One region of the Pseudoalteromonas sp. SG45-5 genome, then DNA from elsewhere that is predicted to be linked to it. Evidence: predicted binding sites of a transcription regulator. Region 1 holds the regulator's gene; the other holds the start of a gene.
What was found. The regulator FliA, encoded in region 1, starts transcription of late flagellar genes. The targets are predictions, from matches to a motif close to CTAAAGNTNNNNNNNNNNNNGCCGATA.
Positions count from the first base shown of each region.

Region 2: a site for FliA is predicted at 2,588-2,614, ahead of H5119_RS16895 (DUF5610 domain-containing protein). Genes of this name have one in related genera too.

Region 1 covers NZ_JACJEM010000003.1:58,419-63,703, reverse strand. The annotation lists gene flhF (flagellar biosynthesis protein FlhF) at 1-533, shown strand, start outside; gene H5119_RS01375 (MinD/ParA family protein) at 526-1,386, shown strand; gene H5119_RS01370 (RNA polymerase sigma factor FliA) at 1,413-2,123, shown strand; gene cheY (chemotaxis response regulator CheY) at 2,164-2,547, shown strand; gene H5119_RS01360 (protein phosphatase CheZ) at 2,564-3,331, shown strand; gene H5119_RS01355 (chemotaxis protein CheA) at 3,347-5,285, shown strand, end outside.
Region 2 covers NZ_JACJEM010000059.1:22,210-27,494, forward strand. The annotation lists gene H5119_RS16875 (thiol:disulfide interchange protein DsbA/DsbL) at 1-198, shown strand, start outside; gene H5119_RS16880 (thiol:disulfide interchange protein DsbA/DsbL) at 219-857, shown strand; gene H5119_RS16885 (DUF523 domain-containing protein) at 918-1,370, shown strand; gene trmA (tRNA (uridine(54)-C5)-methyltransferase TrmA) at 1,382-2,479, opposite strand; gene H5119_RS16895 (DUF5610 domain-containing protein) at 2,644-3,783, shown strand; gene murI (glutamate racemase) at 3,849-4,643, shown strand; gene H5119_RS16905 (RNA-binding protein) at 4,612-5,091, opposite strand.

The DNA of each region.
Region 1 (5,285 bases):
GAATTGGTGCATACGAGCAACTAGCAACATATGGCCGAATTATAGGGTGTAGCGTAAAGCAAGTTAAAGATGCTAATGAATTGGCTGAAGTTTTATATCATTTACGAAATAAACGTCTAGTATTAATTGACACCGCAGGAATGAGCCAGCGTGATTTGCGTTTAACCGAGCAATTAAATACGTTAATGCGTAATCAACGTGTCGATATTCGTAATTATTTAGTATTAAGTGCCACAGCACAAATTAATGTATTACAAGAAACGGTAAGACATTTCAAAAAAGTACAGTTAAGTGGTTGTATTTTTACTAAATTAGATGAATCGTTAAGTTTAGGTGAGATTATTAGTATTGCGATTCAAAATCGTCTTCCAATAGGTTATCTTACTAATGGTCAGCGAGTACCAGAGGACATTCGCGTTGCGAATTCAGAAAAACTAGTAAAAAAAGCTGAGCAATTATATTTAAAAAGAATAAAATCACAACATTCACGACATCAATCAGTGGCGTCGAACACAGTAGGGATGTATGATTAACACAGTATTAGATCAAGCAAGCGGCCTGCGAAAAATGAGTCAAAACAATAATAACGGCGTAAAAGTTATCGCTGTGACCGGTGGTAAAGGTGGAGTAGGTAAAACAAATGTTTCACTAAATACTGCAATTGCATTAGGTCAACAAGGTAAGCGAGTTTTAGTTCTTGATGCCGACTTAGGTTTAGCAAATTGTGATGTGATGCTTGGGCTTCGTGTTGAGCGCAATTTATCGCATGTATTATCTGGTGAATGCGAACTGGATGAGATTTTAGTTGAAGGTCCTGCTGGGATTAAAATTGTCCCTGCAACGTCGGGTTCGCAAAACATGGTTGAATTATCACCTTCTGAACACGCGGGTCTTATTCGTGCCTTTAGCGAATTAAATACCGAATTTGATATATTGATAGTAGACACCGCCGCCGGCATTTCCGATATGGTGCTGAGCTTTTCTCGTGCAGCACAAGATGTAATGGTCGTCGTGTGTGACGAACCAACATCAATAACAGATGCGTATGCACTTATTAAAGTATTAAGCCGTGAGCACGGTGTGTATAAATTTAAAATTGTTGCAAATATGGTTCGCAGCCTTCGCGAAGGCCAAGAATTGTTTGCAAAGTTATCTAAAGTAACAGATCGTTTCCTAGATATTTCTATGGAGCTAGCTGCAACGATACCTTACGATGAAAATATGCGTAAAGCGACACGTCGGCAGAAAGTTATTGTGGAGTTGTTTCCAAGCTCTCCAGCTTCAGTGGCTTTTCGAGCTCTGGCAACAAAAGCGGTCAAATGGCCAATACCGAATCAACCGTCAGGGCATTTAGAGTTTTTCATTGAGAAGCTGGTTAACGGCTAATTATGACAACATTGGTAAATAGAGCTATGGGATATCAATCAACACAAAATTTAAATGTGATTGTTGAGAAACATGCGTCACTGGTTAAAAAAGTGGCATGTCACTTAATTGCTCGTCTACCTCCAAGTGTACAACTCGATGATTTAATTCAATCGGGTATGATAGGACTGATTGAAGCGTCAAAAAACTTTGATGCAACTAAAGGCGCAAGCTTTGAAACGTTTGCAGGTATTCGCATCCGTGGCGCTATGCTAGATGAAATGCGCCGTGGTGACTGGGCTCCGCGTTCTGTGCATCGCAAAAGTCGTCTTGTTGCTGAAACGATAAACGAATTAGAAAAAAACTTAAATCGTGAACCTACAGATATAGAAGTTGCTGAAAAACTTGATATTTCGTTAAATGAGTACCATCATATTTTAAACGATGTAAATGCAAGTAAAGTGTTGGGTATAGAAGACCTTGGAATTGATGAAGATGTCATAACTCCAGCGGGTCAAGATTTAACACTAGACAAACCTTTTAATAATGTTAAAAATGAACGATTTAATGAGTCTTTATTAAGTGCAATAAAATCATTACCAGAGCGAGATGCTATGGTGTTATCTTTGTACTATAACGATGAAATGAATTTAAAAGAGATTGGGCATATACTCGATGTTAGTGAGTCGCGTGTGAGTCAGATACATGGTCAGGCGATGATTAAGCTAAAAGCAAAAATCAATGACTGGATAAACTAGTAGTAAGTAAATAAAGGTTAAGACCTCACTGGAGGATGTTTTGGATAAAAACATGAAAATTCTTGTTGTTGACGATTTTTCAACAATGAGACGTATTATTAAGAATTTATTGCGTGATTTAGGCTTTACGAATGTTCAAGAAGCAGATGATGGTTCGACTGCTTTACCAATGCTACAAAATCAGTCTTTTGATTTTGTCGTGACGGATTGGAACATGCCAGGTATGCAGGGTATTGACCTTTTAAGGGCAATTAGGGCGGATGACAAGTTAAAACATCTCCCTGTTTTAATGGTAACGGCTGAAGCTAAAAAAGAACAGATAATAGCTGCTGCTCAAGCTGGTGTTAATGGCTATATTGTAAAACCATTTACAGCTGGCACATTGAAGACCAAATTAGAAAAAGTGTTTGAACGCTTAGGTTAATTATAGGGAGAGGCTTATGTCAGCACCTGCTGCGCCTCGAATAACTTTAGAACAAGCGCGTCAACTCGTTGTTTTTTTAGAAAACGACGAGCAAGATAAAGCTGATCAATTAATTTTAGATACAGCGTCTAAAGAGCAGTCAGAGATATTTGCTGAAGTTGGCAAGTTAACGCGTCAGTTACATGAAGCTCTAAAAGGCTTTGAACTAGATTCGCGTTTAACAAACTTAACAAACGATGCAATTCCTGATGCTAAAAAACGACTTAGTTATGTCATGGAGTTGACAGAGAATGCTGCAAATAAAACCATGGATGCGGTTGAGGCAAGTCTCCCTATAACTCAGGAGTTAGCGGGTGAGATAGCAGCCATTAAACCGACATGGGATCGGTTAATGAGTCGGGATATAGAGCTTGGTGAGTTTAAAACTCTGTGCCACAGCATAGATAAGTTTATGAGTAACTCACACAATAAAACAGATGAATTACAAAATTTAATGACAAATGTTTTAATGGCGCAAGATTATCAAGATTTGACTGGTCAAGTTATTCGTCGAGTAATTGAGCTTGTAAGAGAAGTAGAAGAAAGCTTACTTCATCTACTCACTGCGTTTTCTGCGCAGGATGTGGGTACAGTTAATATAGTAGAACAACAAAAAACAGAAGAACCGATTGCCGTACAAACATTAGCAGGTCCCGAGGGCCCTATTATTGATAAAGAATCGCGTAATGATGTTGTGTCTGATCAAGATGAAGTCGATGATCTTTTATCAAGTTTGGGCTTCTAAGAGGAGAGTAACTGCATGTTTGAAGTCGATGAAGATATTTTACAAGACTTTCTTGTAGAAGCAGGAGAAATTCTTGAACTTCTATCCGAACAGTTAGTTGAACTGGAAAATAATCCAGAAGATACCGAACTATTAAATGCTATATTTCGAGGCTTTCATACAGTAAAAGGCGGTGCCGGATTTTTAGCTATGACAGAGCTTGTTGATGCTTGTCATGGTGCAGAAAATGTATTTGATTTGCTCAGACAGGGCGTTCGAACTGTAAACTCTGAATTAATGGATGTTATCTTACAAGCATTAGACACCATTAATGAAATGTTTGCGACAATTCAAAACCGTGATAAGCCTGAGCCTGCAGATCCTCAATTACTTGAAGTCCTACATAAATTAGGGTTACCTCCAACGGAAGATGAGTTATCTGGAGCTTCTTCTGAAATTACAGCAGGCGAACCTGAACAGGCTGATGTCGTTGCCACAGAAAACGGTGACAATAACACTATCAGCTCACAAAGCCCTGACGACGACCCATTTGCATTCGATGAATTATTTAGTAGTTCGGCTTCGCCAGCTGCTGAGTCACAAATTGATGAAATTACAGAAGATGAATTCGAAAACTTACTTGATGAACTGCATGGTAATAACCAAAGCTCTGAGACTAAGAAACCTGTAAGTACTACTTCTAGTAGTGACATCACTGACGACGAGTTTGATAATTTATTAGATGAGCTACATGGTGTTGGTAGTTTTGGCACTGTTGATGTACAAAAAAATGAACCAGTTGCTTCGCATACACCGCAAGAAACAGCGCCAGTCGCCAATAACTCAGGCTCTTCTGATGATGATATTAGCGACGCAGAATTTGAATCTCTATTAGATGAATTACATGGCAAAGGCAGCGCACCTAAATCTGTAGAAAGTAATCAGCCCGTTGCTGCAAAACCTGCACCTCCAAAACCGGCTGTTCAGGCAAAGAAAGTTGAGCCTGCCCCTGTTAGTAAGCCCGCTAATAAGCCTGAAGCAAAAGCACCAAGTCCTGCAGTCCCAAGCCCAGCCGCAGCTCCGAAGAAGGCAGTCGCGCCCGCAGCTGAAACTACCGTACGCGTAGATACTAAGCGCCTTGACCAAATTATGAATATGGTTGGTGAGCTAGTGCTCGTGAGAAATCGCCTCGTTAGTTTGGCCACCAATTCTGAAAGTGAAGCGATGGGTAAAGCAATATCAAATTTAGATGTTGTAACCGCCGATATTCAAGGTGCGGTTATGCAAACCCGCATGCAACCGATCAAAAAAGTATTTGGACGTTTTCCTCGAGTTGTTCGTGACTTGGCAAGAAGCTTAAATAAAGATATCAATTTATTACTGGTCGGCGAAGAAACTGATTTAGATAAAAACTTGGTTGAAGCGTTAGCCGATCCGCTCGTGCATTTGGTCAGAAACTCAGTCGATCACGGCATTGAAATGCCAGATGTACGTGAAGCATCTGGAAAATCAAGAACAGGTACTGTTACGTTATCAGCGTCTCAACAAGGCGACCATATTTTGCTTACTATCAAAGATGATGGTGCAGGTATGGATGCTGAGAAACTCAAGAAAATAGCAATAGCTAAAGGTGTACTTGATCATGACCAAGCAAGTCGGCTTTCAAACACTGAAGCTTACAACTTAATTTTTGCACCAGGCTTTTCAACAAAAGAAGAAATTTCGGATATTTCCGGACGTGGTGTTGGAATGGATGTTGTAAAAACAAAAATCACCCAGCTTAACGGTTCTGTAAGTATTGAATCAGAGTTAGGTGTTGGTACAACATTAGAGATTAAAGTACCGTTAACGCTCGCAATACTTCCAACGTTAATGGTTGTTGTTGGTGCACAGACATTTGCATTACCACTTGCTGGTGTTAGTGAAATATTCCACTTTGATTTAACTAAAACAAATGTTGTTAATGGCCAGTTAA
Region 2 (5,285 bases), on a different contig from region 1:
TTTGATAGTGATATTGCTAGCATGCCAATTATTTCTGCTGAACGTGCACTGCAAGATAAGCAAAATAAATATTCAGCGTTAGGTGCGCTCACCGGAGTTCCTACCTTTATTGTTAATGATAAATATAAGATAAATATAAATACTATTAAAAGCCAAACAGAGCTTGATGAGTTAGTTAAATTTTTACTAGCATTATAAATTTTTGGAGAATAAAAATAATGATCAAATTAGTTAAAGCAGGCTTGCTTGCACTATTACTGCCTATGGCAGGGACAAGTTTTGCAGCAACTTATGAAGAAGGCGTGCATTACGATGTTGTATCTGAGCGCGCAACTAAAAAGCCAGAAATTAAAGAGTTCTTTTCATTCTACTGTCCGGCATGTAATAACATGGAAGGACTCATTTCAGAATTTAAACCGTCACTTGATAAAAACGTTAAGTTTAAAAAGAGTCATGTAGATTTTGTGGGGGTTCGCGATCCAGAAAATCAACAAATGATGAGCCAAGCGCTTGCAACAGCAGAAGTACTTCCGCAAAAAGATAAAATTATCTCTGCTATTTTTAATCACATTCATACCAAGCGCGCTAAGTTTAATGAGCTTGCAGATGTAAAAGATATCTTTGTAGCGCAAGGCGTTGATGGCGATAAGTTTGACAAGTTGTTTAAAAGTTTTTCGGTACGTACACTAAGCTCTAAAATGAAACGCGATCAAGACTACTTTAAAGAAAAAGGCGCACTTCGTGGTGTACCTACTTTTATTGTCAATGGTAAATATAAGTTAAACCTCGGTAAAGAGTCGGGTATAACTAAGCCAGAAGATATCAGTAAACTGATTAACTATTTAGCAAATAAATAAGTTTAGCTAAATCAAAAAAAGCTCCTTAATGGAGCTTTTTTGCTTTATAAGGATATAGTGATGGAAAAAATATTAGTATCGAGTTGCTTGCTAGGACAGCCTGTTCGCTACGATGGTAGGGGACACGCAATTTTGCATCCACAGCTTAATTTGTGGCAAAAACAAAATAGATTAATAGTGTTTTGTCCTGAGGTCGCTGGTGGACTTCCTATACCTAGATCTCCTGCTGAAATAATTCAGGGGAGAGTAGTTACTAATTTAGGAGAAGATGTAACAGAACAGTTTCAAACTGGGGCTAATATAGCGTTAGAACTGTGTAAAAAGAATCAAGTTCGTTTTGCTCTACTTAAAGAATCGAGCCCTTCTTGCGGACGAAATACAATATATGATGGAAAGCATCGCGGAGTAAAAATCGAAGGACTGGGTTTAACTGCAGCATTATTAATAAAAAATGGTATTAAGGTTTTTAGCGAGGATCAAATGCCAGCACTAATTAAAGTACTGGCACTTTAATAATGCAGCAATTACTTTCTTTGTAAAAAAACACCCGACTCAATGTGGTGCGTGTAAGGGAACTGATCAAATATAGCAAAGCGTTTAACGTTATGCGTACGTGTTAAGTGCTCAAGGTCACGTTCAAGGGTTTCAGGATTACACGATATATAAATTATGCTTTCGTAGTTAGCCACTAAATCACAGGTTAATTCATCCATGCCCGCACGCGGCGGATCAACTAATATGGTTTGGCAGTCATAGCTTTTAAGGTCAATACCGTCTAAACGAGAGAAAGTACGCTCGCCATTCATTGCTTGAGTAAACTCTTCGCTCGACATACGAATAATATCTAAGTTCTCTACGTTGTTTTTAGCAATATTGTATTGAGCAGAGTGTACAGATGATTTTGATATCTCCGTTGCCAACACTTTATTAAACGAACCAGCTAACGCAATTGAAAAGTTACCGTTGCCACAGTAAAGCTCTAATAAATCATTTTTAAGTGGTTTACATAAATTTTGTGCCCACTCCAGCATACTAATATTTACTTTAGCATTAGGCTGAGTGAAACTGTTTTCTACTTGTTGGTAAATAAGCTCGCGACCATTAACTGTTAAGCGTTCAGTTACAAAGTCATCACCCAGCACTTCTTTTTGTTTGCGAGCACGGCCAATGAAGTCAATTTTGTATTTACTGCTCAGTTTTTCTTTAAGCGCTTTAATTTCATTTAACCATTCATCATCTAGTGGCTTGTGATAAAGCAAACTTACTAAAATTTCACCACTTAGCGTTGATAGGTAATCTATTTGAAATAACTTACGACGTAATATTTCGCAAGGCTTAAGGTTTTCAATCATCACCTGCATTATTTCACCTACTAAAGGTGCTGCTGGATCAAACGTATCAACACGGATTTTGTCTTTTGTTTGTTGATCAAACATTATATGAAACAGATCGTCGCCATCATGCCATACTCTAAATTCAGCACGTTGACGGTAGTTAGTTGGCTCTGAACTAAATACTTCTAATTGTTCTACACCAAAACGTTGGAACTGTGCACGTATTCGCTGCTCTTTCTCGCTTAATTGTGCATCGTATTGTGTGGTATCGATTTTAATAACTGCCATTAACGTTACTACCTTATCTCTGAGATCTGTTTATCGGCGCTATTGTAGGGGGCGAGGCGTATTTGTCTAGTTTTGACTAGAATTAATGCTGTTTTTTTGTGCGTTCCCCTTTAGTTTTATACGTTATAGCCGATAATAAATTACTCACGCTTAGGAGACGAATTATGAAAATCAATAATTTTGGCTTTATGCCAAATAACAATATCAATAAATTTAATAATAAAGTAACGATACCACAGCCAACAATTAAGTCTCCTCAAGATAGTTATCAACAAAGCGGGAAAGAACTTGCGGCAAAAGTGTTGGGCGATAAGATGGCTGAGCAACTTGGCTTACCTGTTGCTGAGAAAAAAGCAGATAAGTCATTATTTGATTTTGGCGAGGTAGTTAAAAATGTACTCGATTTTGTAACAGGTACACTCAAAAATGCGAAGGCTAATGGCGCTGATGATGACAAGCTCAAAGGCATACTTGGTGAAGCCCGCAAAGGTGTGCAAATGGGGATTGATGATGCAATTGATGAATTAAAAGGTACCGGTGTATTTAATACCGATATTGAAGAAGGCATTAATAAGTCCAAAGAAGGTATCTTTAATGGCCTTAATAAGCTTGAAGATGATTTGTTTAACCCACAACCGGCGAGTGTGAGTATTAGTCAGGCGCAATACGCTAGTTTAAGCAATAACGCTGAATACAAATTTACTACCGCAGAAGGTGATGAAGTTAGTATTAGCTTCTCTGACTCTTTTGAGTCACAGTCAGCGAGCAGTTATCAAAAGCAGGGAAATAGTGAAGGGTATATAAGTGAATCATCGCAGTCTCGAGAGTTATCATTTTCTATGTCGGTTAATGGTGATTTAAATGAAGATGAACAAAAAGCGATTAATGAACTAATGGAAGACATACAAGGAGTGAGTAAAACTTTTTTTAGTGGCGATTTAGACAAAGCATTTGAAGAAGCGCAAGCATTGAGCTTAGGTAACGAACAGTTAGTCGCTTTCTCAATGGATTTAAGACAAACCAAAACGGTTGCAACGATAAAAAGCTACGAAGAATACAGACCAATACCAGAGAAGGCGGTTTCGGAAAAAATAGCCCCTTTTAATGACGATTTAAAAGAAGTTTATACAAAAGCAGCCGATCTGGGTCTGCAAAGCCAATTATCGGGTATTATGGAATGGTTAAATCAAGATCAAAGCGAGATTGATAAATTAGTTGATTATACCAAAGCAATGTTTGAAAATCTGGATCAACTAAATACTGCGGCAGATGAGCTGGCTAATCTAGAATCACCGCAAAGTTAAACTGCTTTCCTTTACAAAAGTGACATGTCAAACTGCTATTCTTAATTTACAGTAGGAACAGTGGTTTGTCAGTGCACATTATGGTTTTTGATTCAGGTATTGGTGGCACTACCGTACTTGAGCATATTCAGCAGAGCATACCTCATGCTCAATACAGTTATTTTATGGATAATGCTTTACTGCCATATGGTGCTCAATCACAACAAACTATCATCAATCGTTTATGCGCCCTTGTACATTTCATCAAACAAGAAGACCTCGACGTCGATTTAATTGTTATAGCCTGCAATACCGCATCCACGTCAGCGTTGAGTGCGGTACGTCAAATTACTGATATTCCAATTGTAGGCGTTGTACCTGCAATAAAGCCGGCGGCTCAATTAAGTCAATCAAAACATATCGGGCTTCTTGCCACGCCTACAACTGTATCAAGTTCATATACGGCTAAACTCATTCAAGAACATGCCAGGCATATAACGGTTAACTTATATAGTAGTGTTAGGTTGGTGTCGCTGGCAGAGCAGTACTTTTTTACTCAACAACTAGATACAGGTGAGCTTTATAAAGAGCTGGATAGTTTAGAGATCAATAAAGAAGTTGATGTGTTGGTGCTAGGGTGTACACATTTTCCTATTTTAGCTAAACCAATAAACGCGTATTTTAATTCAAAAGTACAGTTGCTTGATTCTGGTGCTGCAATAGCCAATCGTGTTAGTGATTTACTTAGTAGTTACTGTGGGTTGAATAAAAAAGCTTCGGATACAAAAAAGCCGCTGCAATATTATGCAACGGCTGATATTTTTAGTACTAAGCTAGTAGTAAAGCTGGTTACGCTGATTGATCAAGTTCAGGACGTATAGAATTAGCATCCTCATCTTGTTTTTGCTTTGCTTCACGAACTTTTAAAGTACGTTGTTGGAACTCACTATCATTTAACTTGGTTATAGCATTGTCAGCATCAGCTTGCGCCATTTCAACAAAACCAAAGCCACGACGTTTGCCAGTATTTTTGTCCTTTAATAAGCGGACATTAAATACTTTGCCTTGTTCTTCAAATAATGCACGAACAACACCTTCGTTTGCGCGATAAGGGAGGTTACCAACATAAAGAGTCTTAGTTTTCACTTCAACTTCTTCAGCGCCTTCAGATGACATTGCTGCGATAACAATTCCACCTATTAATAAACCAGCACCAAATAATAGTGCAGGGTCTAAGGCTAAGCTGCCAAAAACAAATTTAACGACAACAAAACCAACTACGGCAAGGATAACAGAAAATATAAAAGACTTTTGATCGGGTAATTTCATTTTAGATCTACCAATAAACAGGAAATAAACATTAATTTAACATTGTGAACTTGCTATCTTAACGTCTTAATCAAACATAGCAATGGTATTTGTGTTAAATAATAAAAAACAGTGTAAAAAAGCATCACCTTAGCTGTGTTTTTGTATGGTTTTATGGTGTTTTGTTCTATTTTTGTTCGAACAGTAAAAAGATC